2 regions of the Halanaerobium hydrogeniformans genome follow, and region 2 is predicted to be linked to the other one. Evidence: a T-box and tRNA genes for the amino acid it is inferred to sense, from the RefSeq annotation. Region 2 holds a T-box; the other holds one or more tRNA genes.
What was found. The T-box of region 2 lies ahead of thrS (threonine--tRNA ligase). A T-box ahead of a tRNA ligase gene usually reads a tRNA of that ligase, here a tRNA-Thr.
Positions count from the first base shown of each region.

Region 1: it has a tRNA-Thr gene. The T-box ahead of thrS (threonine--tRNA ligase) is inferred to sense a tRNA for this amino acid. The anticodon was not compared.

Region 1 is NC_014654.1:1,441,206-1,456,700, reverse strand. It holds gene HALSA_RS06530 (reverse transcriptase domain-containing protein) at 554-1,198, shown strand; gene HALSA_RS12455 (helix-turn-helix domain-containing protein) at 1,543-2,616, shown strand; tRNA gene HALSA_RS06520 (tRNA-Tyr) at 2,671-2,755, opposite strand; tRNA gene HALSA_RS06515 (tRNA-Glu) at 2,760-2,835, opposite strand; gene surE (5'/3'-nucleotidase SurE) at 3,163-3,978, shown strand; gene mnmM (tRNA 5-(aminomethyl)-2-thiouridylate-methyltransferase MnmM) at 3,968-4,540, shown strand; gene HALSA_RS06500 (DUF362 domain-containing protein) at 4,676-5,965, shown strand; gene HALSA_RS06495 (L-lactate dehydrogenase) at 6,020-6,973, opposite strand; gene HALSA_RS06490 (dihydrolipoyl dehydrogenase family protein) at 7,081-8,484, opposite strand; tRNA gene HALSA_RS06485 (tRNA-Trp) at 8,775-8,850, shown strand; tRNA gene HALSA_RS06480 (tRNA-Thr) at 8,876-8,951, shown strand; gene HALSA_RS06475 (MutS-related protein) at 9,509-11,035, shown strand; gene HALSA_RS06470 (MutS-related protein) at 11,035-12,540, shown strand; tRNA gene HALSA_RS06465 (tRNA-Trp) at 12,639-12,714, shown strand; tRNA gene HALSA_RS06460 (tRNA-Thr) at 12,741-12,816, shown strand; gene HALSA_RS06455 (DUF2103 domain-containing protein) at 12,935-13,228, shown strand; tRNA gene HALSA_RS06450 (tRNA-Pro) at 13,300-13,376, shown strand; gene rimO (30S ribosomal protein S12 methylthiotransferase RimO) at 13,462-14,799, shown strand; gene pgsA (CDP-diacylglycerol--glycerol-3-phosphate 3-phosphatidyltransferase) at 14,783-15,313, shown strand; gene HALSA_RS06435 (phosphatidylglycerophosphatase A family protein) at 15,334-15,495, shown strand, end outside.
Region 2 is NC_014654.1:1,640,365-1,649,701, forward strand. It holds gene HALSA_RS07425 (TrmH family RNA methyltransferase) at 1-370, opposite strand, end outside; gene rplT (50S ribosomal protein L20) at 374-733, opposite strand; gene rpmI (50S ribosomal protein L35) at 787-984, opposite strand; gene infC (translation initiation factor IF-3) at 1,029-1,598, opposite strand; gene HALSA_RS07445 (nitroreductase family protein) at 1,809-2,447, opposite strand; gene HALSA_RS07450 (aspartate/glutamate racemase family protein) at 2,492-3,154, opposite strand; gene thrS (threonine--tRNA ligase) at 3,258-5,216, opposite strand; T-box leader at 5,299-5,523, opposite strand; tRNA gene HALSA_RS07460 (tRNA-Leu) at 5,638-5,727, opposite strand; tRNA gene HALSA_RS07465 (tRNA-Val) at 5,748-5,824, opposite strand; tRNA gene HALSA_RS07470 (tRNA-Leu) at 5,833-5,921, opposite strand; tRNA gene HALSA_RS07475 (tRNA-Cys) at 6,205-6,279, opposite strand; tRNA gene HALSA_RS07480 (tRNA-Gly) at 6,295-6,369, opposite strand; tRNA gene HALSA_RS07485 (tRNA-Phe) at 6,377-6,452, opposite strand; tRNA gene HALSA_RS07490 (tRNA-Asp) at 6,457-6,533, opposite strand; tRNA gene HALSA_RS07495 (tRNA-Val) at 6,547-6,622, opposite strand; gene HALSA_RS07500 (LCP family protein) at 6,787-7,650, opposite strand; tRNA gene HALSA_RS07505 (tRNA-Leu) at 7,854-7,941, shown strand; gene HALSA_RS07510 (TapB family protein) at 8,378-8,953, shown strand; gene HALSA_RS12470 (MgtC/SapB family protein) at 9,048-9,337, opposite strand, start outside.

The sequences.
Region 1 (15,495 bases), 200 kb from region 2:
AGAGTCTGAGACGTGCTGTTAGTCCAGAACATTATGTGAACCAGAGGTGGCATCTGTAAATGGTGATTCGCCAAGTAAACGAAGAAGCTCAATGCCGGCATAACAACCATGCAATCTAGGCCGGATTTACAGGTGTGATTAGGGTTGGAATGACAGTAAGATGGAATAATTGACCGGAGGAGTTCTGTATTTATCTAAGACTGAAACTAGTTTTAGTAAGTCGAGACATAACCTGAACGGGAAAACCAAGATAAAGTAGATACAGAGTTCAGATGGCCTCAATAGTAGCGATAATAACTGGTCTGGTGATAGCAGGGCGACCTGAAGGAGGAAAAAGCCAGTTTAGCAAAGGACAGCCAGCGCAGTCGAAGTTGAAGATAATACAGGAGTGGTAGACAGATTTTAATGGTTTAAACACTGCTTAAAGCAGTGGGTCAGTTGGTAGCCGTAGAGAGAAATCTAATCTCAAAGGTGGTAGGCTAGAAACACCATAACCTCAGTAGTAATATGTCAGAGGGGGCGATTGGTGAGAACCTAAAACGCAGCTGATAATATAGATCATAAGCTTCTAATAGAATTTATCAGACAAAAAGTAACAGATGGTTGGGTAATTGAAATAATAAAATCGTGGCTGACCATGGGAGTCATGAAAGATGGAGAATATATACCCACAGAAAAAGGCACCCCTCAGGGTGGCGTAATATCGCCACTGCTAGCAAATATCTTTCTGCATCAGTTTGATAAGGTGATGACAGAAAGAGGATACAAACTGGTGCGATTTGCTGATGATTTTGTAGTAATGACAAAGTCAAAAAGGAAAGCTAAAAGAGCTTATGAGGTAGTTAAGGAAATTATTACAGGAAAACTAAAATTAGAACTGCATCCAGAAAAGACAGTAATAACTAACTTTGGTGAAGGTTTTGTATTTTTGGGATTTGAATTCATAGCCTGGAGATACAAAAGACCGAGAAAGAAGTCTTTAGAGAAATTCAAAGACAAAGTTAGAAAAGTTACTAAGAGAAATCAGCCCTGGAAAGTGGACTCAATCATCAAGAGACTAAATGCTAAAATATATGGCTGGGCTAACTATTTCGGCCATGGAAATGTGAAGAAAGCAGTTATGAATCAAAACAAAAGAATCCCCAATTCCTTTTTCAGGAAGAAGGGACTCGTTTCACTACTTACTAGATTGTCCTAGAGGGCTAAAATATACAGCTGTGGTAACACAGCGACGAAGACTTATTCCTTGAGACGGGGCAACGACTGACGGAAAGCTGTATACGGGAGAACCGTACGTGCAGTTTGACGAAGGGTCCCAGCCGAAAGGCTGGTCCTACTCTATTTTATCAAAATATTTTTAATATTATGAAGGTATTTTGATAAAGAATCTCGAATATTGATAACATAGTATTAAATAATTTGTCAAAGTATGTTATAATGAATAAGAGAATAAAAATATCTATTAAATTAATCTAAATTAATATAAAATACTGCAATTTATTATTATAATATTTATGATATATTTTAAAGGAGGACATTCCATTGGAAGAGTTGGAACTGGGGACGTTATTAAAAAAAGCAAGGATGGAAAAGGGGTTAAGCCTGGATGATATTCAGGAAAAAACTAAAATCAGAAAGATTTATTTGGAAGCAATAGAAAAAAATGAATTTGATAGACTGCCAGGTTCGGTTTATTTAAAAGTTTTTATAAAGGGTTATGCAAGAGAAGTTGATATTAATTATCAAAAGCTCCTGGAAAATTATGCTGTTTTAAATATTGAAGAAAAAAAAGAAAAGAATATACATGAAGACTATTTAAGTGGAACAAATATAAAGCCAGGTGGAGGCAGAAAGAGAAAACTAAAAAGTTTTTTTAAAATTATTTTGTTCATATCTTTAGGCTTTTTAATTATTTTAGCCTCAATTTATGCATTTCAATATTTTAGCAGTGCTGATCATTTAATTTTAGATGATGGTGATAATAATACAGAGATTGTAGATCAACAGGAAGAAAGCGAAGAATTAACTGCTACTTATATTGAAGAAGAAAACCTTTTAATAAGCAGTAGTATTGAAGAAGAACTAAATGTTTTGGATACTAGTTTAGAAGGAATATTAAATGATGCTCAGCTGAATGAAGAAGAGGCCATTATCGATATAGCAGAAAGTGATATTTTGGATGAACAAATTAATATTTCTGAAAGTCCTGCAATAATTATTGATGATAGTAGTTTAGAGTTTGGTACAGAAGATGAGTTCAGCTCTGAAGAAAGCTTAACCGACTTAAATCAAGAAGTAACTGCTGATCCTGATCAAGAGGAAGTAGAAAATGCAGAGACTGTAATAGATAATAATATTACTATTAATGCTGATGATTTAGTCTGGCTAAGAGTAGATTTAGATGGAGCAACAGTTTTTAGTGGTCTGTTACAGGCTGGAGATAGTCTAGAATATGAACCAGAAGAGATTTTATATATGCGGATAGGAAGACCAGCGGCTGTTACTGCTCAAATAAATAATCAGCAGTATGGGCCCTGGACTGGGACCGGAGATATAAGTGAAATTGAAATTTTGATTGGGGATGAAGATGTAGAAATTAACAATTTAAGAGAATGACAAAAACACCCTATTTGATGGGTGTTTAAATATTCTTACAAAATATAAAATTAATGGTGGAGGGGAAAGGATTTGAACCTTTGTAGGCATCGCCGGCAGATTTACAGTCTGCTCCCTTTAACCACTCGGGCACCCCTCCAATTTGGTACCCTCAAGGGGATTCGAACCCCTGCCGCCAGGATGAAAACCTGGTGTCCTAGACCCCTAGACGATGAGGGCGGATGTTTTTCACAAGCACAATTAATAGTATATATTATCTATTCAGTAAGTTCAATTTCATTTATAGACTACTATTGCTTATCTAAGTAGATTAAATACTATTTACTCAATTATATTATAATTTTCGCTATTTAAAGACATTATTAATTTCAAAAATAATAATATTTAAATAAGAGTTTTATATCAGTTTGGCTGCTGGATATGGCTAATAGGGAGAGCAGACCTGGCTGATAAAAAATTTACAGCAGAAGCTAAAGCTATTCAATATTTTAAAGAAAGGAAATGTATAATGTTCTTCCCTATTTTCATTATACAGAAGGTGGCAAATTGAAAATTTTACTTACTAATGATGATGGAGTATATGCTGATGGTATTACAGATTTAGCGACAGTTTTATCTGCTAATGGGCATTATGTTACGGTAGCTGCACCAGATAGAGAAAGGAGTGCTTCTGGACATGCGATCACTTTACATGATCCACTTAGAGCACTCAAAATTAAAAGATCTTCGTTACCTGATTTAACAGTCTACAGTGTAAATGGAACACCTGCTGATTGTGTTAAATTAGCAATAGAAAAATTATTGGATTTTGAACCTGATTTGATTATTTCAGGTATCAATCATGGTCCTAATTTAGGATTAGAAATATTATATTCAGGGACAGTTTCTGCAGCAATAGAGGGTTCGATGCTTGGATTTCCCTCACTGGCTGTTTCTATGAATTATACTGAAGAAAGCGATTTTAAAAAAGCAGCTGAATATATTGTTGATTTACTGGATTCTGATAAAATTTTAGTTGATGATAAAAATTTATTGCTAAATATTAACTTTCCTGTTGAGATTAATGATGAAGCTGATATTGTAATAACTAAATTGGGCAAATCTCTATATATTGATAGTTTTGTAGAAAGAGAAGATCCTTTTGGTAATAAATATTTTTGGTTAAATGGTAGCAACAAAAAATTAAAAGATGATAACACCGATATTTCAGAATATTTAAAGGGAAATATTTCAATAACACCTTTAAAAATTGATTTAACTGATAATCAACAATTTAAGTTCTTATCCAAAAATTTTCCCAAAAAAATAAAACTAAAAAATAAAGATTTAAATTTAGAAAGTAGGCAAATAAGTGAAAAATGATTTTATGAATGCAGTTGAATTTTCTCATTTTTTAATAAAAAAACATTTAGACACCGATTCTATTTTAATAGATGCAACAGCTGGAAACGGAAAAGACACACTATTTATGGCAGAACTTACAGATCAAAACACAGAAATACTTGCTTTTGATATTCAAAAAAAGGCTGTTAAGAACACTCAAAAACTACTTGAAAAAAATAATCTTCAAGCTCAGGTCAAAGTAATCCATGATTCTCATGCTAATTTAGATAAATATATTAATGAAAATCAGCTGTCTTTAGTTTTATTTAATTTAGGATATCTTCCAGGAGGAGATAAGTCAATAATAACAAAAGCTCAATCCACTCTAGAGGCAGTAAAAAAAAGTTTAGATTTTCTGAAAAAATATGGTATAATAATATTAGTAATATATAAAGGTCATAAAGGTGGTTTAAAAGAAGAAAAAGCTATTATCGATTTCGTTGAAGCTTTAGACTATAAGAAATATAATGTTTTAAAATATGAATTTATTAATCAAGCTGCAAAACCACCGGAAGTTATTGCTATTATCAAAAGAGCGTGAATTTTAGTTATTTAATAATCTTCTTAGCATTGCTAAGTAAATATAAATTTTCACGAAAGGCAGGTGATTATCTAAAAATTTTTTGCTAATTATTGTTGCAAAATTCTGACTAAATCTTAATAAGGGGGATACTAAATGAGTGCAAAAGTAGCAATTTCTAAGTTTGATTCTTTAAAAGGCAATGAAGAATTTATTGGTGGAAACTTTACTCGTTATGACGAAGATATTAAAGAGATAAAAATTAAACTTAAAGAAGTTATTGAAGCAAGTGTAGGTAGTATTGGTAATTTGATTAAAAATGGAGACAGAGTTTTAATTAAACCTAACCTTGCCTTTTTAGCTCCACCAGAGAGTTTCTCAGTTGTCGACCCAAGAGTAATTGAAGCTTTGGTTTCTTTACTTAAAGAAGAATCTGAAGCTGGAGAAGTATGGGTAGGTGACAATCCATCTTTAGGTAAACATGTAGGTAGAGCAAAACCTGCTTTTAAAGCTGCTGAAATGGAAGAAGCTGCCTATAGAGGTGGTGCAGATAGAGTTCTTTATTTTGATGAAGAAGCATCTGTACAAGTTGATATTCCAATGGCAAAAGTGTTTAAAAAGGCATCTGTATTCAGACCTATTTTAGATGCTGATGTTGTTATTAATTTACCTAAGATGAAAACCCACCTAGGTGGTACTGTTACATTAGGACTTAAAAACTGGCAGGGAATTATACCTAATGTACATCCATCCGGAGAACAACAGGATACTCATAGAATAGATTTAGACCAAAAAATTGCAGACTTATTAAGAATAAGGAGAGCTGACTTAACAATTGTGGATTCTATTATAGCTATGGAAGGTCAGGGACCTCATGCAGGTACCCCGGTTGAAATGAATCTTCTAATTGCTGGTGAAGATACAGTAGCAGTAGATGCACTAACTTCTTATGTTATGGGCTATGAACCTCATGAAGTTCCTTCAACTCAAATAGCCTTTTCTGAAGGCCAGGGTGAAATGAGATTAGAAGAAATAGAAGTTGTAGGTGTTTCAGCTGATAGTGTAAGACGTTTCTTTAAACGTCCATCAAGTAATCCAGTTGGACTTATTCCTGGAATAGATGTTTTAATCCAGCAGACCTGTCCAGGCTGTTATAAATATATAAGAGGAGCTATGGATAGCTTTAAAGGTGGAGTAGACACCGAAAGATTTGTAGAAGAAAATGGAGAATCTTTAATAATTGCAGGTGGAGTTCCATCTCTAGATTATAATGATGCTGTAGGTAAGCATTTATTTGTTGTTGGAGATTGCTGGAAAAAGTTTGGATCAAGAGAAGAAGTAGAAAAAGCAATGGAAGTAGCAGCAGATGTAACTGAATACCAAGGTTGTGCACCTATTTATGTATTTGCCCAATTAAATAGTGATCTGCAGGCTTTAGATGCTTAATCTACAGAAATAAAATAAATATTAAAAAGGATGCCAGCTGGCATCCTTTTTATATTAAATATCTAATTTTTTAAGATTGGATTTTAATTGAGCAGCTGATTTTTTAAGATCTTTTTCTTCAGATTCAGCAAGGGGTAGATCTAGAACTTTTTCTATACCTGTAGAGTTTACAACAGTTGGCAAACTAAGACTTAAATCATTGATACCATAATATCCTTTCATTAAACTTGATACTGTTAAAACAGCATTTTCGTCTCTTAAAATAGCTCTGGCGATTCTAGCAGCAGCTAGAGAAACTGCGTAAAAAGTAGAACCTTTTTTATCTATAATCTCATAGGCTGAATTTTTAACATTTTCAGCAATTTTTTCAAGTTCATTAGTATGGCAATTTTTGTCGCAAATTGGACAGTAATTTTTTAGCTTAGTTCCAGCAATATTGGTTAAACTCCAGACAGCCACCTCACTATCTCCGTGTTCTCCAATAATATATCCATGAACATTATTTGCAGCCACACCACAATGTTTACTTAATAAAGATTTAAAGCGTGAGCTGTCTAATACAGTTCCAGAACCGATAACTCTTTTAGCTGGATAATCCGATAATTTCCAGCTTAGATAGGTTAAAATATCAACTGGATTTGTAACAATTAACAAAATAGCATCTTGGTTGTATTCAGTAATCGAAGGAATAATATTTTTAAATATTTCAGTATTCTTTTTGATGAGATCCAGTCGAGTTTCTCCAGTTTTTTGAGCTGCTCCAGCAGTTATTATAATTAAATGAGCATCACTTAGATCTTCATAATCACCAGCATATATATCAACAGGTTTAACAAAAGAAGAGCCATGCATTAAATCCATCGCCTCACCTTCGGCTTTGTCCTGGTTAATATCTATTAAAACAATCTCTGAGCCAATACCTTGAGCCATCAGAGCATAAACTGTGGTAGCTCCAACGTTCCCAGCTCCAATTACAGCAATTTTGTTTGCTTTAATATTTTTTTGCATTAATTTACCACCTCATATGAATATATAAATTGTATATTATCAAATTCTAATCTTATTTTAACACCTGTTATTTAAACAGGCTCGAGACCTGCTTTTAATTAAAGCTCTTATATAAATTTTTTAGCTAGTTTTGTTACTATACCTGAATCAGTTTTACCCATCATCCATTTTTCTGCAACCCTTTTATTTAAAAGAGAAATGGTGGGGAAGGAATGCTGAGTCATCATAATATCAAACATTGAAAGATTATGCTGAATTGCAAGCACCCATTCCTGGATTAATTCACTTGCTGCTTCTCCAACGATTGTGGCCCCGAATACCTTACCTTTACTGCTGCAGATAACTTTTACAAATCCTTCAGGTTTACCATCAGCAATAGTTCTGCCATAATCCCCATATTTAGATTTAATTACCTGAAAATCAAGGCCTTTTTCTTCAGCTTCTTTTTCTGTCATACCTGCCTGTGCAATTTCTGGTTTTGTAAAAACAGACCAGGGTACAACAAAATCTTCATATTTGAATTGTTTGATTGGAGTAGGATTTATCGCATTCATTAAAGCAAGCATCCCCTGATGCATAGCGGCATGAGAGAACATTGATATACCATTGCAATCACCTATTGCATAAACACCTTTGACATTTGTTTCTAAACGGCTGTTAACTTCGATTCCATTTTGATCATATTCAATCCCTGCCTTACCGAGTTCTAAAGGCTCAAGATATATTTCTCTTCCTGCAGCGACAAGAATTTCATCTGATTCAAATATTCCTTTTTCTGTATGAGTAATAATTTTGCCGTTTTTCTCTTCTACTTTGTCTATTCCTGTACTATTAAATACTCCAATTTCTTCTTTTTTGAATTTCTCCTCCAATACTCTGCCTGCTTCTTCATCACCTGAAGGAACAAGGTGATTATCAATTTGAAATATATTTACCTCCGAACCAAGTCTAGAGAAGGCCTGGGCCATCTCAGATCCAATTGCTCCTCCACCAATAATAGTTAGCTTTTCTGGAATCTCTTTCTGTTCAAATATATTTAAATTAGTTAATCTAGAGACATCTTTTAAACCGGGAATAGGAGGTATCATAGGCCTTGTTCCAGCTGCAATAAATATTTTATCTGCTGTATATTTCTGCCCATCAACTTCTATAACCTTTTTATCTACAAATTTAGCTGCTCCCTGATCAACTATCAAATTAGCCCTCTCAAAAGCCTTCATTGTTTTTGCCCCACTAATTTGATTAACCTTTTTTCGAACTACCTCTAAAGGATCATCAATTTCAGTTTTTGCATCTAATTTAATTCCATATTGTTTTAAGTTTCTTGTAACTTCATTTGCCTCACCAGCTTTAAGTAAAGCTTTGCTGGGAATACAGCCATAATTTAAACATTCTCCACCAACTTTATGTTTTTCAATTGCAAGTACATCTAAGTTCATATTTGCTGCCATCGCTGTAACTGCCATTCCAGCAGGTCCCATACCAATAACAATCAAATCGTGTTTTTCCATTTTATAACCACCTCATTTTAAGTAAATATTCATCTTTTACGATATAATGATAATATATTCTCAATCTTTTTGCAAGTAAATAGAAACATATTAACAATAGAGGAGAAATAATCAATATTATCTTAGTAATTTTTTAATAGATTTTCAGTATAAAAGCGAAGTATTTTAGCGTAAAGCAGAGTATAATTGACTTAAATTAATTTAAAGTTATATAATCGCTTTAATAACACTTGACCTTAAACCATAACTCTATTATAATAGTTATTGCTTGATTGAAAATACATGCGTTTAGGGGAGTAGCTCAACTGGCAGAGTAGCGGACTCCAAATCCGTTGGTTGCGGGTTCAATTCCTGCCTCCCCTGCCATTTTTCAATTAATATAAAATAATATGCTGATGTAGCTCAATTGGTAGAGCAGCTCACTTGTAATGAGCAGGTTACCAGTTCAAGTCTGGTCATCAGCTCCATTGATATGACAGGGAAGTCGGATGTTTTCGGCTTTCCTTTTTTTAATGCAATTTTGCCATTTTACTGCTATTTAAAAATCACTTGCGTTTTTATACATCATCTGAATATTATCTTTTGCTGCTTCCAGCATTTTATCTAAAACTGCCAAGATAGGAAAGTTATAGTGAGTATATCAAGGGGAGAAAAGATATTAAAAATGAAATCTAAGCTAAAGTTAGCTGTTTAACAGACCAATAGATGATTTTTTAAGTTGCTTATCTTGACTTTAATAATAAATTTTAATATAATATTTAAGTAGTAAAGTAAAACTAAATAAGTGAAGGTGCTCACTTAAACTGCTCAATTATTTGAGATAATGGCTCCTATTTAACAGTAAAGATTCGACTTTATTGATAAATAGGGGCTTTTTGCATTTTACTATACTTTTTCAGAGAAAATTGCAACAATTATGATTTTACAAAAAATATTAAAGAAGTAATCAAGCAGTTCATATCCTAAAACAGAGAGTTTTAAAATACTAATTATTGCTTTTATTTTAAAAAGGGGGAACGATTAAATGAAAGATTTCCATAGTATATTATATAAAGATGCTACTTATAATGGAAATGAAGAAGAACCAGATTTTTTTGGTGATCTAAATCTTGATCAGATAGTTAATAATATTACTGCTGGGAAGAAAGAATATAACTTGAAATCTTTTTTTTACAGACCTCTTAGCAACCTTGAAAATATCAAGTACCGTCAGCAGATAATGCAGGAGCTAGAAAATAATGAACTTTACAAAAAGATAGATAGTTTTGCTAAAAAGATGCGTAGGGTAAGACAGTTTCTCAATCTAGTTCAAGAACTTAGCTATAAGTATAACCAGCAGGGCTGGTTATTAGAGGCTGTTGATCTTTACTGTCAGGCAGTAAATGAACTAACTGCTGGATTAAAAAGTACTAAATTAAAATCATTAGGTTTTCTTAGCTTTAAAGAATATCTACTGGATTATGTAGATACTGATTATTTTAATAATCTGCAGCGAGAAATGGAGGAAATTAAAGAAGAACTGGCAGATATTAAATACTGTCTGAATATTTATGGAGGGAAAGTTAGAGTTCAGGAATATCAGGGTGAAAAAGATTACCGACCCGAAATAGAACAAACATTCGCAAGATTTAAAGAAAATGGAGCAAAGGATTATAAAAATAATTTGCGAACTTCTACAGGTATGAACCATGTTGAAGCTAAAATAATTGAAAGGGTAGCAAAACTGTATCCAGATATTTTTTCTAGACTTGATAATTATTATAATACTCATTCTGACTTTTTGGACCAAACTATTAGCGTTTTTGATCGAGAGGTACAATTCTATTTAGCATATCTTGAAAATATTTCTTCTTTGAAGAAGGCTGGTTTAAGTTTCTGCTATCCTATACTGAGTACTGATGATAAGAATGAATCCTGTCAGCAGATGTTTGATCTTGCTCTAGCTCAAAAATATTCCAAAAAGCAAAAAACTGTGATCAGTAATGATTTTTATCTAGAAGACAGGGAAAGAATTATAGTTGTAACAGGACCTAACCAGGGTGGTAAAACGACCTTTGCACGTAGTTTTGGACAATTACATTATCTAGCAAACCTTGGTTGTCCTATACCAGCTAAAAAAGCCAAGCTCTTTTTATTTGAAGGAATTTTTACTCACTTTGAAAGAGAAGAAAATATTAAGGATTTGCATGGAAAATTAGAAAGTGATCTTTTAAGAATTCGAAAAATTATTAATCAGATAACAGATCGCAGCCTGGTTATTTTGAATGAAATATTTACTTCTACAACAGCAAGAGATGCTGTTTTTCTCGGCAAAAAAGTCCTTAAAAAAATAATAAAGAAAGATTCAATAGCTATCTGTGTAACTTTTCTGGACGAATTGACTTCTATGAGCCCTAAAGTAGTTAGTATGGTAGCACAGGTTGAATCAGATGATCCCACAAATCGAACATATAAGTTAATTAGAGAAAAAGCTAATGGGGTGGCCTATGCAGTTTCAATTGCTGAAAAATACAGGCTTACTTATGATTGCTTGAAGGAGAGGATTAGTTAATGAAGGTATTTCTAATGTATCCAGAAAAAGATTTTGATCAAGAGATGAAATTGCCAGAAAATTCTAAAGCCCTGATTAAAGATCTAGAACTTAATACTTTACTAAAAGCTATGGCAAATGAAGATGATTTGATTAAAGATGTTGTCAAAAAAACAATACTTAATAGTCTTACTGACATTTCTAACATTATTTATCGGCAGGATATTTTAAAAGATTGTTTAAAAAATACTAAAGTTGTTAAAGATCTTTATAAACTTGTAATTGAAGCTATCGATAAAAAAAATAATCATTATATCGGTATTTTAAGGAAATCACCAACATCAATATTGAGTGGTTCTGTAAATTTACTTAAAGATTTTCTGGAAATGCTAGAAAAGTTAAGAATGATGGCTGATAACCATAAAGAAGAATTTGATTCTGAGGGATTTAAACAGTTTTTTGAAATAATACAGAAACAACTAAATAATCAATTTTTTGCTGAAGCAGAAGGGCATTTAGAGGAGTTAAAATTCCGACAAGGAACTTTCATCAAAGCAGAATTGAAAGAGGGTAATAAAGGAAACAACTATTCCCTGCTCAGAAATGAAAACAGTAATTTGTTTGAACATCTTTGGTCAAAGATTTCTTTTAATTCAGCTCGTTCATATAGGTTCTCTATAAATTCCCGCGATGATGCTGGCTTTAGGGCCATTTCAGAGATTAAAGATAGAGCAGTCAATTATACTGCCAATACAGTTGGTCAAGCCTCAGATCATATTCTGGGTTTTTTTGAAAAATTACGTGTAGAACTTTCTTTCTATATTGGTTGTTTAAATCTTTCTAAGAAATTAGAAAAACTAGATGAGCCGATAAGTTTTCCCCAACCACTGAAAGTTACTGAACGAAAACAGCAAATTACAGAATTATATGATCCCTGTTTAGCTTTAACCATGGAAAATAAAGTTGTTGGAAATGATCTAAAAGCTGAAAAAGAAAGTCTTTATATTATTACTGGGGCCAATCAAGGTGGCAAATCAACTTTTTTAAGAGCGATCGGTTTAGCTCAACTTATGATGCAGGCAGGAATGTTTGTGACAGCAGAATCATACACTTCTAATCTCTGCCAGGATCTTTATACACATTATAAACGAGAAGAAGACACGGAAATGGAAAGTGGAAAGTTTGATGAAGAATTAAAACGGATGAACAAAATAGTGGATAATCTCGAGCCTAATGCTATGGTTTTGTTTAATGAGTCTTTTGCAGCAACAACTGAAAAAGAAGGCTCAGAGATCGCAAGACAGATTGTAAAGGCATTAATAGAGAAAAAAATTAAAATCTTATTTGTCACTCATCTCTATAATTTTGCATCTAGTTTTTATGAGAGAGAAGATGATGATGTTAAATTTCTGAGAGCAGAAAGAAAAGATGATGGTAGCCGAACTTTTAAAATAGTTGAAGCAAGGCCATTAATTACCAGTTATGGTCAGGACCTCTATCATAATATTTTTTCTACTGCAAAGTAATTATACTTTTTTAAGTACATTTCCTTGACAAATGTCGGCTTAATGATTATAATATTAATTGTCGCTGAGAAAATAAATCTATTGTTAAAGAAAGCTTTAGGGGAGTAGCTCAACTGGCAGAGTAGCGGACTCCAAATCCGTTGGTTGCGGGTTCAATTCCTGCCTCCCCTGCCATTTTTTTAATTAATATAAAATAATAGGCTGATGTAGCTCAATTGGTAGAGCAGCTCACTTGTAATGAGCAGGTTACCAGTTCAAGTCTGGTCATCAGCTCCATTGATATGACAGGGAAGTCGAATTCGACTTCTTTTTTTTAATGCTTAAGTTGATTTTCTTACTTAAGATTTGCTACTATAATACTACAATGTTATAATAAATTGAGGATGTGATTCAAATGGCTAATAAGTACAGACACAACAAAATAAAACAGGAGCATACTATTATTGAAGATATACTTCCATTTTTAGAGGATATTGCTATTTCAGCACTGATCAAGAGCATTATTCCTGGTAGAATAAATCGTCGTAAGGGAAGTGGAGTTCCTGCTTATCTGCAGTTGAAATATAATACAAGAAGTGGAATCAAATTGATAGCTAAAAACAGTTCTTCTCTGCAGGAGATTTTTGTAGTAACAGATTACCCGGATAAGACTATGGAATTTTTAAAAAAATTAGATTATGTAAAGTAAATTTTTAGTCAAATAAGCTTAAAAAATTTGACAAATATCTTTTCTTTATATATAATATTTCTTGTTGAGATCGGGCTATGGCGCAGCTTGGTAGCGCGCTACACTGGGGGTGTAGAGGTCTCCGGTTCAAATCCGGATAGCCCGACCATTTTTAAATAATTTAAAGCCCTCAGGGGCTTTTTTCTAATTATAGACTTAATTTTTAATAAATGCTTAATAAAAAAGGAGTAAAAATGATTAAATATTCTATAATGACATTAGGTTGTCCAAAAAATGAAGTTGATAGTCAGCATATGCAGGGTTTTTTAAATTCTGACAGCGAGTTTGAATATATAAATAACTTTGAAAAAGCAGAGGTAATCATTATTAATACCTGTGGTTTTATTCAGGATGCAAAAGAAGAATCTATAGACACAATTTTAACAGCACTGGAATATAAAAAAGAACACAATTGTAGATCGGTTGTTGTAACCGGTTGTTTAACTCAGAGATATAGTGAAGAATTACAGGATGAGATAGCAGAGATTGATGCAGTACTTGGGACCTCTAATTTTGATAAAATAACAGAGGTAATAAAGGAGAGTTTAGCCGGTAAAAAAGCCGGTGGAATAGAAGAGGCCGGTTTTGATTACAGTGCATCTTTACCAAGAGAGCTTGATAATAATGTTTTTGCTTATTTAAAAATTGCAGAAGGCTGTAATAACAACTGCAGTTACTGCAGTATACCTCAGATTAGAGGTGGTATAAAAAGCAGAACAATTGCTGATATAATAAGAGAGGCCAAAAAAATAGCGGAATCCGGTATCAAAGAGTTAATTTTAATTGCCCAGGATACAACCCAGTATGGAATTGATATTTATGGTCGTTCTGCTCTTGCCCCACTTTTAAGAAAGTTAACTGAAGTTGAGGGTATTGAATGGATAAGAATCTTATATAGCTATCCAGAATTTATAACAGAAGAGATGATAGAAGTAATTGCTGAAGAAGATAAAATATGTAATTATCTTGATCTACCAATCCAGCATTCAGCAATTAAAATTAGGAAATTAATGAATCGCAAAGGAGATAGGGAAGATATCGCTAATATAATAAATATGATAAGAAATAAAATTCCTGATGTAAAATTAAGAACTTCTTTAATAAGTGGATTCCCAGGTGAAAGTCAAGCCGATTTTGAAGATCTAAAAAACTTTATAAAAGAATTTAAATTTGATCGCTTAGGAGTATTTGAATTTTCTTTAGAAGAAGATACTGCAGCCTATAATCTGCCCAACAGAATATCTCCTGAAGTTAAAAAACAGAGAAAAGAAGAACTTTTAGAAATTCAACAAGAAATTTCTTTAGAGAAAAACAAAGGTCTTTTAAATCAAGAGCTTGAGGTAATCATTGAAGAAAAAACTGATGATCATTATCTGGCTCGTTCTAGATTTGATTCTCCAGAGATTGATAATCAAATTTACATTCCAGTTGCGAATAATGACTTAAAAATTGGTAATATCTATAGGACCTTTATTACAGAAGCCTATCATTATGAATTGAAAGGAGAGATAAAAGATGAATCTACCAAATAAGTTGTCTGCTCTGAGAATTCTGCTGGTACCTATTATTATTGGCCTTTTATTTATCGGTACATTTGTGGGTGATCTTTTGGCTTTAATTGTTTTTATTGCTGCTGCAATAACTGATAGATATGATGGTTATTTTGCCAGAAAATATGACATGATAACTGCCCTGGGTAAAATTCTTGATCCTTTAGCTGATAAGCTTTTAATCTATGGTGTTTTAATAGCTTTTGTACAGATCGGTAAAATTACCGCCTGGCCAGTTATTATTATAATTGCAAGGGGGCTTGCAGTAACCGGTTTAAGAGTAGTTGCTGCTGATCAAGGATCTGTTATAGCTGCCAGTATATGGGGGAAAGTAAAAACTACTATTCAAATAATTACTGTTATAGCTTTAATAATAGATCCTCATATAATCAATTTGCCAGTATATATGACTAAAGGTCTTGTCTGGATAGCAGTGTTAATTACAGTTTATTCAGGATATAAATATTTTGCCGGAGCAGAAGTTGATTATTCATAATGTTAGCAGGAGGAGAAAAAATGCTCGATAAAATAAACCACTTTTTAGCCACTGGTTTTTACAGTGGGTATTTGCCTTATGCACCAGGTACATGGGGTTCACTGCTGATTATCATTTTATTATTTTTCTTTCCATTTTTAAATAATTTTTATTTAATTACAGCTTTAACAATTGGTGGAATA
Region 2 (9,337 bases):
TCCTGTCTAATAGTAAAATTTTATCTGCAGTTTTAAAAAACTTTTCACTGCTGTAGTTAGGTTCTTTAACAATAGCGATAATCCCCTGAGGATTAACTGTAGCTGCAGTTTCTTTTAATAATTCTTCACTGACCAGGTCCAGGCTGACCCTGTTTTGCAGCTTATCGATTAAATCTTTGTTTTTATCAGCTTTAAAAAAAGCAGGAGAGAGAAAGACCCGTTCAAAATCTGCTCCTCCTGCTGATGCAGCCTCAATAAGCCTTTTTCCTTCCAGAACAAAGACACCTTCTTTTCGTCTTGTTCTGCTCCGATAGAGCTTATTTAAATATTTAATTTTATCATTTTGAGAACTGCTTATAATTTCATTCATTTATTAATTTCCTAGCTGTTCTTTTGCTAAACCAACCAGATCTGAAAATGCATCTGAGTCATTTACAGCCAGATCGGCTAACATTTTACGATCTATTTCAACTTCAGCCTGTCTTAAACCATTGATAAAACGGCTGTAAGATAAGCCTTCCTGTCTTGCAGCAGCATTGATTCTGGTGATCCAGAGTCTTCTAAAATTACGCTTTTTCTTTTTTCTATCTACATAAGCATAATGAAGAGATTTCATTACTGCCTGATTAGCAGGACGAAATAATTTGCTGCGGGAGCCAAAATATCCCTTAGCCATTTTTAAAACCTTTTTTCTGCGCTTACGCGCCTTATTACCTCTTTTTACACGTGGCATCTTTGTGACACTCCTTCCAATTTAACAAATTCTTATTTAAGTTATAGTTTTTCTTACTTATATGGTAGTAATTTTTTATATCTTTTTTGATAAGTTTTATCAAGCATTGTTGCTTTACGAAGCTTTCTTTTTCTTTTACCAGATTTTTTAGTTAAAATATGACTGTGAAATCCTTTATGACGCTTAATTTTTCCACTGGCAGTAGTTTTAACTCTTTTTGCTATACCTTTATGTGTTTTAATCTTTGGCATGAATTTCCCTCCTTCTCTAAATTAAAGGATCAATGCACTTTAATTTAATCATCAAGATCTGGAGTTAGAAACATCATCATATTTCTACCTTCCATCTTAGGCTTACTTTCTACCTTACCGATATCATCTGTTTGTTCGATCAGACGATCCATAAGGTTATAGCCTAATTCTTTATGCATCATTTCTCTACCTCTAAAACGGATTCTTACCTTTACTTTATCCTTGTTGTTTAAAAATCTGCGAGCTTGCTTTAATTTTACATTAAAGTCGTGATCCTCTATTTTAACACCCATCTGAACTTCTTTGACATTCATTACATTCTGGTTTTTCTTGGCTTCTTTCTCTTTTTTAGCCTGTTCATATTTATATTTTCCATAATCCATTATTCTACAAACAGGTGGATTAGCCTGGGGAGCAACCTCAACTAAGTCCAAACCCTGTTCTGCAGCACTGTCTAGTGCTTCATCCCGTGACTTGATACCAATCTGATTACCCTCGGGATCGATTAGCCTAACCTTTTTTGCTCTAATACGATCATTGACTCTTAAATCATTAACGATATTTATGCACCTCCTGAGTGATATAGAAAACAAAAAACGGATGGTAGAAACCACCCGTTAAATACAAAATCAGTAGAACAAATATACTTTAAAAGCATATTTCTACAGCAAAATAGCTATAACTCTGCTGCAATTAAATTACTGATATTAACCAGCTCTGCTGGTGAGAAACAGGTGTCTCTACTTTCTTTTCCTTAATGAGTATATCACAGCCAAAAACACCTGTCAAGAATATCAGCTTAACTTTGTGCTATTTTAGTTCATTTATTTAAGCCAGCTCGTTACTTCTTCAAGAGCTTTTCTTTTCGGTGAACTAACCTCGCCAGCAGGCACACCAAGTGGAGTAATTAAGGCCAGATCAAAAATGCTTTTATCAAAATCTGCCTCTAGACTGGCCTTTATCTCTAAAGCAGCATAATTCTGACTTGTCATCCAGCAGGTTCCATAGCCAAGCTCAGCAGCTTTTAGCATAAAGTTTTCTGCAGCAGCTGCAATATTTTGGATACCGGGTTCAGCTTTCATAAGTGCCTCAATTTCTTCCTTAGGTGAACCAGCAGCTTCCATAATATTTCTACCTGTTACTGGATAGGGAGCAGCAAAAAACAATACTAAAACCGGAGCATCTTTAAAAAAGGTGCCGAATTTTAAATATTTCTTGAAATTATCTTTTAAATCTCCATCATCAACAGCATCTCTTAGCTTTTTATTTTTTTTAGCTATGATATCTGCAAGCTCATTTATTTTATCTTTATTTTTTACTATTACAAAGTGCCAGTTCTGCATATTTTTTCCCGAAGGAGCCAGAGTTGCTGCCTTAAGCATTTTCTTAATATCAGCATCAGATACCGGATCATCACTAAATTTTCTTACACTACTGCGCAGTTCAAAAATATCTTTTCCCATAAAAAATCCCTCCAATTTGCTATTTGTTGATAATTAGCTACTTCTTATTTGTGAGCTAAAAGCTTTTCTGCCATAACTTTAATTTTGTCTGCAGGATCAATAATGTTTTCATAAAAGCCCTTTATCTCCTCTTTAAGATAGGGCAGATGAGTACATCCTAAAAGTAATGTATCGGCTCCCATGGTTCTAAAAGCTACTAAAAGTTCTTGAAGTCCGGCTTCAGCTAATATTTCTGTTGGATCTTTTTGAGCTTCAATCGCATTAATAATTGGCATAATTCCAGCACTAACAAATTCTAGATGAGGATTCTTTTCTGCAATGATATTTTCAATTTTAGCCGCACTTTGAGAATTAGCAGCCAGTATAGCAAGCTTATCTAAAGAACTTAGATCAAGATTTTTATAAACAGCTAATGGGGTTAAGATAGGGATATCAGTCAGAGCACTTATTTTATCTACCTCAAGCACAGCACTTAAAGAATTACAGTAAATAATTATTATATTTGCCCCGGCCTTTTTCAAATGCCTAATTGTATTTATTGTTTTAATCTCCAATTTTTTAGGTGAAATATACTGCAACCTGTTCTGCTCATCAGCAGTTTCTGAAATATAGGCAGAAACAACTTCCAGTCCTTTTTTACTAAAAAATATTTCTCCCAGTTTAGTATCAAAAGGAGTACCTGCAGTAATCCCATATTTTATTCCCATATTACCCTCCATTCTGTTATATGTACCAGGTACCTATGGTAAGACCATAGGTACCACAAGGCTTTTCTTCTTTTTTTAATTTATAGGTACCAGGTACCTATATCTATATTGCATCTTCTTTGTTAATAACTTTGTTTTCTATCTCAGCAAGAATTCTCTCTTTAAATTCTGCAAGTGGACTTGTACCGAGGTCTCCTTCTCTTCTTTCACGTACAGAAACACTGCCGTTTTCTTCTTCACGGCTGCCAACAATCAGCATATATGGAACCTGTTCAACCTGAGCTTCTCTAATCTTATAGCCTACCTTTTCGGTTCGAGCATCAACCTCTACCCTGATATCATCTGCTTCAAGTTCTTTTTTAATCTGATAAGCATAATCCAGCTGATCATCAGAAACAGGAATTATTTTTGCCTGTACAGGAGCCAGCCAGGTTGGAAAAGCACCTGCATATTTTTCAATCAACATTGCTAAAGTACGTTCATAACAACCGATTGAAGTTCTGTGAATAACAATCGGATGCTGTTTTTCATTGTTCTCATCAATATATGTCATATCAAATCTCTCAGGCAGGGCAAAGTCTATCTGTACTGTAATTATTGTATCTTCTTTACCATGGACATTTTTGAACTGAATATCTAATTTAGGACCATAAAAAGCAGCTTCTCCATCTGCCTCTTCATATTCCATATCAAGGTTATCCAGGATGGTTTTCATCTTTGCCTGTGAATCTTTCCAGGCTTCTGGATTGTCGATATATTTATCTTTATTTTCTGGATCCCATTTAGAAAATCTGTACCAGATATCATCTTCTATACCTATTGACTCCATCATGTAGTTTATCAGATCAATTACTCCTCTGAACTCCTCTTCTAACTGCTCAGGAGTAACAATTAAGTGTCCCTCAGAAATCGTAAACTGACGCAGTCTAATTAAACCATGCATCTCACCAGAGGCTTCATTTCTGAAAAGGCTGGAGGTTTCTGAATATCTGATCGGAAGATCACGGTAACTTCTTAGTTTTGAATTATAGATCTGAAACTGAAATGGACATGTCATCGGCCTTAATGCCATTAAATTATCATCTTTTTCTTCATCACCTAAAATAAACATACCATCTTTGTAATGTTCCCAGTGACCAGAAATTTCATATAAATCACTTTTGGCCATAAAGGGAGTTTTTGTTATTTGGTAGCCTCTTTTTTCTTCTTCATCTTCTACAAAACGCTGTAATATTTGAACTACCTTTGCTCCTTTAGGCTTTAATAGGGGTAATCCCTGACCGATCTCATCTACTGTCATGAAAAGGTCTAATTCCCTACCCAGTTTATTATGATCTCTCTTTTTGGCTTCTTCTCTACGTTCTAGATATTTTTCCAGTTCTTTTTGGGAAGCAAAAGCTGTACCATATATTCGCTGCAGCATGGCATTGTTTTCATCACCACGCCAGTATGCTCCAGCAGTATTTAATAATTTAAAAGCTTTCACATAACCTGTTGAAGGAAGATGAGGACCTCTACAGAGATCAACAAAATCACCCTGGAAATATAGGCTGATCATTTCGTCATCTAATCCATTGATTAATTCTATTTTATAATCCTCATTTCTCTCCTCCATTAAAGCAATTGCTTCTTCTCTGGGCAATTCTTTTCTTCTTACCTCTATATCCTCATCAATAATCTTTTGCATCTCTGCCTCGATCTCTTCTAATGACTCCTGATTAAAACTCTCTTCTAAATCAAAATCATAATAAAATCCATCCTCAATATCCGGACCAATAGCAACCTGTACATTATCATAAAGTCTTTTTACGGCCTGGGCCATCACATGTGAAGCTGTATGTCTAATAACCTCTAAACCTTCTTCACTATCAATTGTAATGATAGAGAGTTCTACATCATCTGTGATTTCATAATATGCATCGACTTTTCTGCCATCAACTACACCAGCTATAGCATCTCTCCCCAGACCACTACCTATTGAATAAGCTATTTCCTCTACTGTAACTCCAGCATCATATTCTTTTTGCGAGCCATCTGGTAATGTAATTTTAACCTCTGACATTTATTTCTCCCCCTTTTATTTTCTAAAATCTATTTATAAGCTATTAAAGGTCTTTAAAATACAAAAAATCCCTCATCTCAATAATAGAGACGACGGATCGCGGTTCCACTCTAGTTAATATTCATCTCTAATTATAGATGAACATTCACTTAATAAAATAACGGTTTATATCCGGACAGAAATACTATTTTCCTTCTGCCTGCTCATGGGTGGTTTTCAATCTGCAGAAATGTTATGTGTTTTCAGCCTCTGACACAATTCTCTTTTAACATTCAGCAAAAATACTCTTCCCAATCTCTGCATTTAATATTTATTAATTTTATTAATATTAATTATAAAACTTCTTAAATAAAAAGTCAAGTAAGACAAAAAAATCCACCTATTGCTTTGACTTTTCAGAAAAAGCTAGTGGAATAAAAAGTGGTGCCGGGGGTCGGGCTCGAACCGACACGGGGAATAAATTCCCACCGGATTTTAAGTCCGATGCGTCTGCCAATTCCGCCACCCCGGCAAATTATATCTGATTTAAAATGGTGTTGGTAAGTGGATTCGAACCACTGGCCTCTACGATGTCAACGTAGCGCTCTGACCAACTGAGCTATACCAACTTAAAAAGTGGTGCCGGGGGTCGGGCTCGAACCGACACGGGAATAAATTCCCACCGGATTTTAAGTCCGATGCGTCTGCCAATTCCGCCACCCCGGCACAAAACTTTAATAAGTATTTTTAAGCTTATTTTTATCTTGCGACATTTTGTATTATATCAACGGGTTCTATTATTGTCAAGACAAAAGGCCAAATTTTTTTGCTTTCTCTGATAATTTTTGGGCTTGTTTTAAAAACTGCTCTCTGTATCTTTTAATTAAATTAGCTGCTCAATTTTTTAGCAAAAAAATACAAATAAAAAACCCAAATCATAGGATTAGCTAAATAGCTAAATAACCCTTTGATTTGGATTCTTAAATAAGATATATTTTAAAACTATATTTGGAGGCGGCACTCGGATTTGAACCGAGGAATAAAGGATTTGCAGTCCTCTGCCTTACCACTTGGCTATGCCGCCTGGCTGCAAATTGAATGGAGCGGGAAACGAGATTTGAACTCGCGACCCTCACGTTGGCAACGTGATGCTCTACCACTGAGCTACTCCCGCTCAAAAATGGTGGTGAGAGACAGAATCGAACTGTCGACACGTGGATTTTCAATCCACTGCTCTACCGACTGAGCTATCTCACCAAAATGGCGGAGGAGACGGGATTTGAACCCGCGATCTCCGGCTTGACAGGCCGGCGCGTTAAACCGCTACGCTACACCTCCGTATAATATAAAATGGTGGGCGAAACAGGGCTCGAACCTGTGACCCCCTGCTTGTAAGGCAGGTGCTCTCCCAACTGAGCTATTCGCCCATCTGCAGTAGATTAAAAAACAATTACTGCGTCAGCAATAACTAGTATATATAAAAAGCAGACTCAAGTCAAAAACATTAATAGTTTATTAGACGCATTTAAAAGCTTTTAAGAATAATATACTCCTTTATACTCGATTAATCTAGTGCATACAAATTTTTCTTTTAATCTACAAACTCTAATTCAATACTGTCATTTTCTCTTAAATAATTCAGTATCTCTGTTGCTAAGACAGGGCTAATATCTGTTTCGACTGAATTATATGTATTAACAACCGTATTATATAAATCCCTTACATTAAAGAGAAAATTATTACCTCTAATTCTTTCTACTACTGCATTTATAACCTGTCTCTGTCTCTGCAGGCGAGTATCATTATCTAAGTCCTTCCAGCGTACAAAGTTTAAGGCTTCTTTACCAGATAAAAGATTATTACCGGCCCTTAAATTTAAACCCAGGCCTGGGACTCTCAGCTGCTCATCCAAAGTTATCTGTACTCCTCCGAGCTCATCAATTACTTTTTCAAAACCGGGAAAATTTAAATAAAGATAATAATCAAAGTCCCTGGACTTTGCCTGAGCTACTTTAGTGTTTAATTCTCTAAAATCAAAATCTTTTAAAGCTCTATTTTGATATTCCATAGTCTCATCAACTGTCTCGATAATAATTACTTCCTGTTCAGGTCTAATTTTAACTATCATAATTGAGTTAGCTTCAACCTCATCAAGTTCTTTATCATCTGTATCATCTAAACCAACAAATAATATATCTAATTCCTGTTCAAAAGTAGTATCATTTAAATTCATCAAACCCAACAGTCTGTCAATTAAACCTGGATCTTCTTGAAGTTGATCTCCCCCAACAATTAAATCATCATCTACAGGTTCTATTCCTCTTTCGAGATAATAACCTGTATAAGCAATAAATAAAATAAGCAGAGCTATTAAAGCAATCCCCAACCATTTGTATTTATTATTTTCTTTTTGATTTTCTTCTTTTTGATTATTTTCTGGATTTTTTTCTGCCAATGTAATTGACCTCCCTATTAATGAACTCTTGTCTCTATAAATTATATTCGTGATTATTAGCTTAATTCCTGCATATTTGGGCATTCTTAATGATTTTATCTACTTTCGATATCTTTAGACAAATTTTTAAAATTAATCAACAGGAAATTTCCAATTTCTATTGACAAAGAAATAATTTATGGTATAATTTATAATTGTGATGAGCCGAGGTGGCGGAACTGGCAGACGCGCAGCGTTGAGGGCGCTGTGGGCATTTTGTTCGTGTGGGTTCGAGTCCCACCCTCGGCACCATTTTAATTTAATAAGTTAATTTCCCCCAAGTTTACCCTGGTAGTGCAGGTTTCTTGGGGGTTTTTTGTTTCTAATGTAATTGATCTTTTAAAATAAATCACTATTCAAAACTATCCTGTAATTCTTCTTCAAGTTCATCGACTCCTTCTTCAACTTCTTCTCGCATTTCTTCCTCGGTGGTTGGATCATCATAGCCTTCTTCTGATCCTCCACATCCTGCTAAAGAACCAATATTTTTAAAGCTTATACAAATTTTGTCTTTTCTATATATTTTGAATTGAGCTATCTCCCCTATTCTTAACCGAATTTGATTGTAATTTTAGTGCTGCAAGCTTAGAATTAATATGATAAGATTATATTAACTAGCAAAGTATGATTTTATATTTTAATCTATTTTTAGGAGGAGATTAAAATTTATAAGAAACTTTTAATTATTTTGTTGATATCATTAATTATCGGTGGATGTGTCCCTGATGAAAGAGAAACTGTTAATTTAAAAGCTTATTTACCATTACAAGAAGGAATGACATATAATTTTACTGGTGAAGGACCAATTCATCCTGGTTTGGAAAGAGAAATTATGTTCACAGAAAACTCGTATGGACAGATTTTAGATAAAGGTACTGGTACAAATATAGTTTTAGTTTATAAAGTTGAAGAAAATCGAATAGTAAAAATATTTGCAGAAGCCGAATTTTATGACGAAAATAATTTAATTAAAAAATTAGAAGAGGAAGCTGAAGTTCAAGAGGTGATTTTACAACTACCGCTTGAAGAAGGTGCTACCTGGGAAACAAATGATAAAAAACGACGAATTGTTTCTACCGATAAAGTTATAACTGTACCTGCTGGAACATTTTATGATGTGATACAAATAAAGATTACTTCTCTTAATCAAGAAAATAACAATAAAAGCTATCATTATTATGCTAAGAACATCGGTTTAATCAAACAAAAGACTATTGGAGAAAATTTCGAAATTACACTTGAATTAGAGTTTTATGGGCTTTAAGTCTTCTCCCTGTTTTACTGCATAATTTAAAGCTTGCATTAATTGCTCATCTAAAATTATGATCTTTAGTTTCTTTTTAATTTAAATATTACATTTAGCTACTTTCTTCTCTAGCATTATTCGCTTTAAAATCAGTGCTAAACTCATCTATTTCTAATTCTATATTATCTATCTTTTTATGCTTAGAGTACTTAGCTATCAAATCATATAACATTTTAACATCTATCCCTTTGATTTGTAGATAAGCAGTGATTTTTAAAACATCATCTTGAATAAAATTACTGGATATATGCTTTATATTTCCACCACTCTCTTTAGCTATTTTTTCTAAACAAGACGTCCCTTCTCTTAAATCAGAATCATTAAATATAATAGTAATTTTAC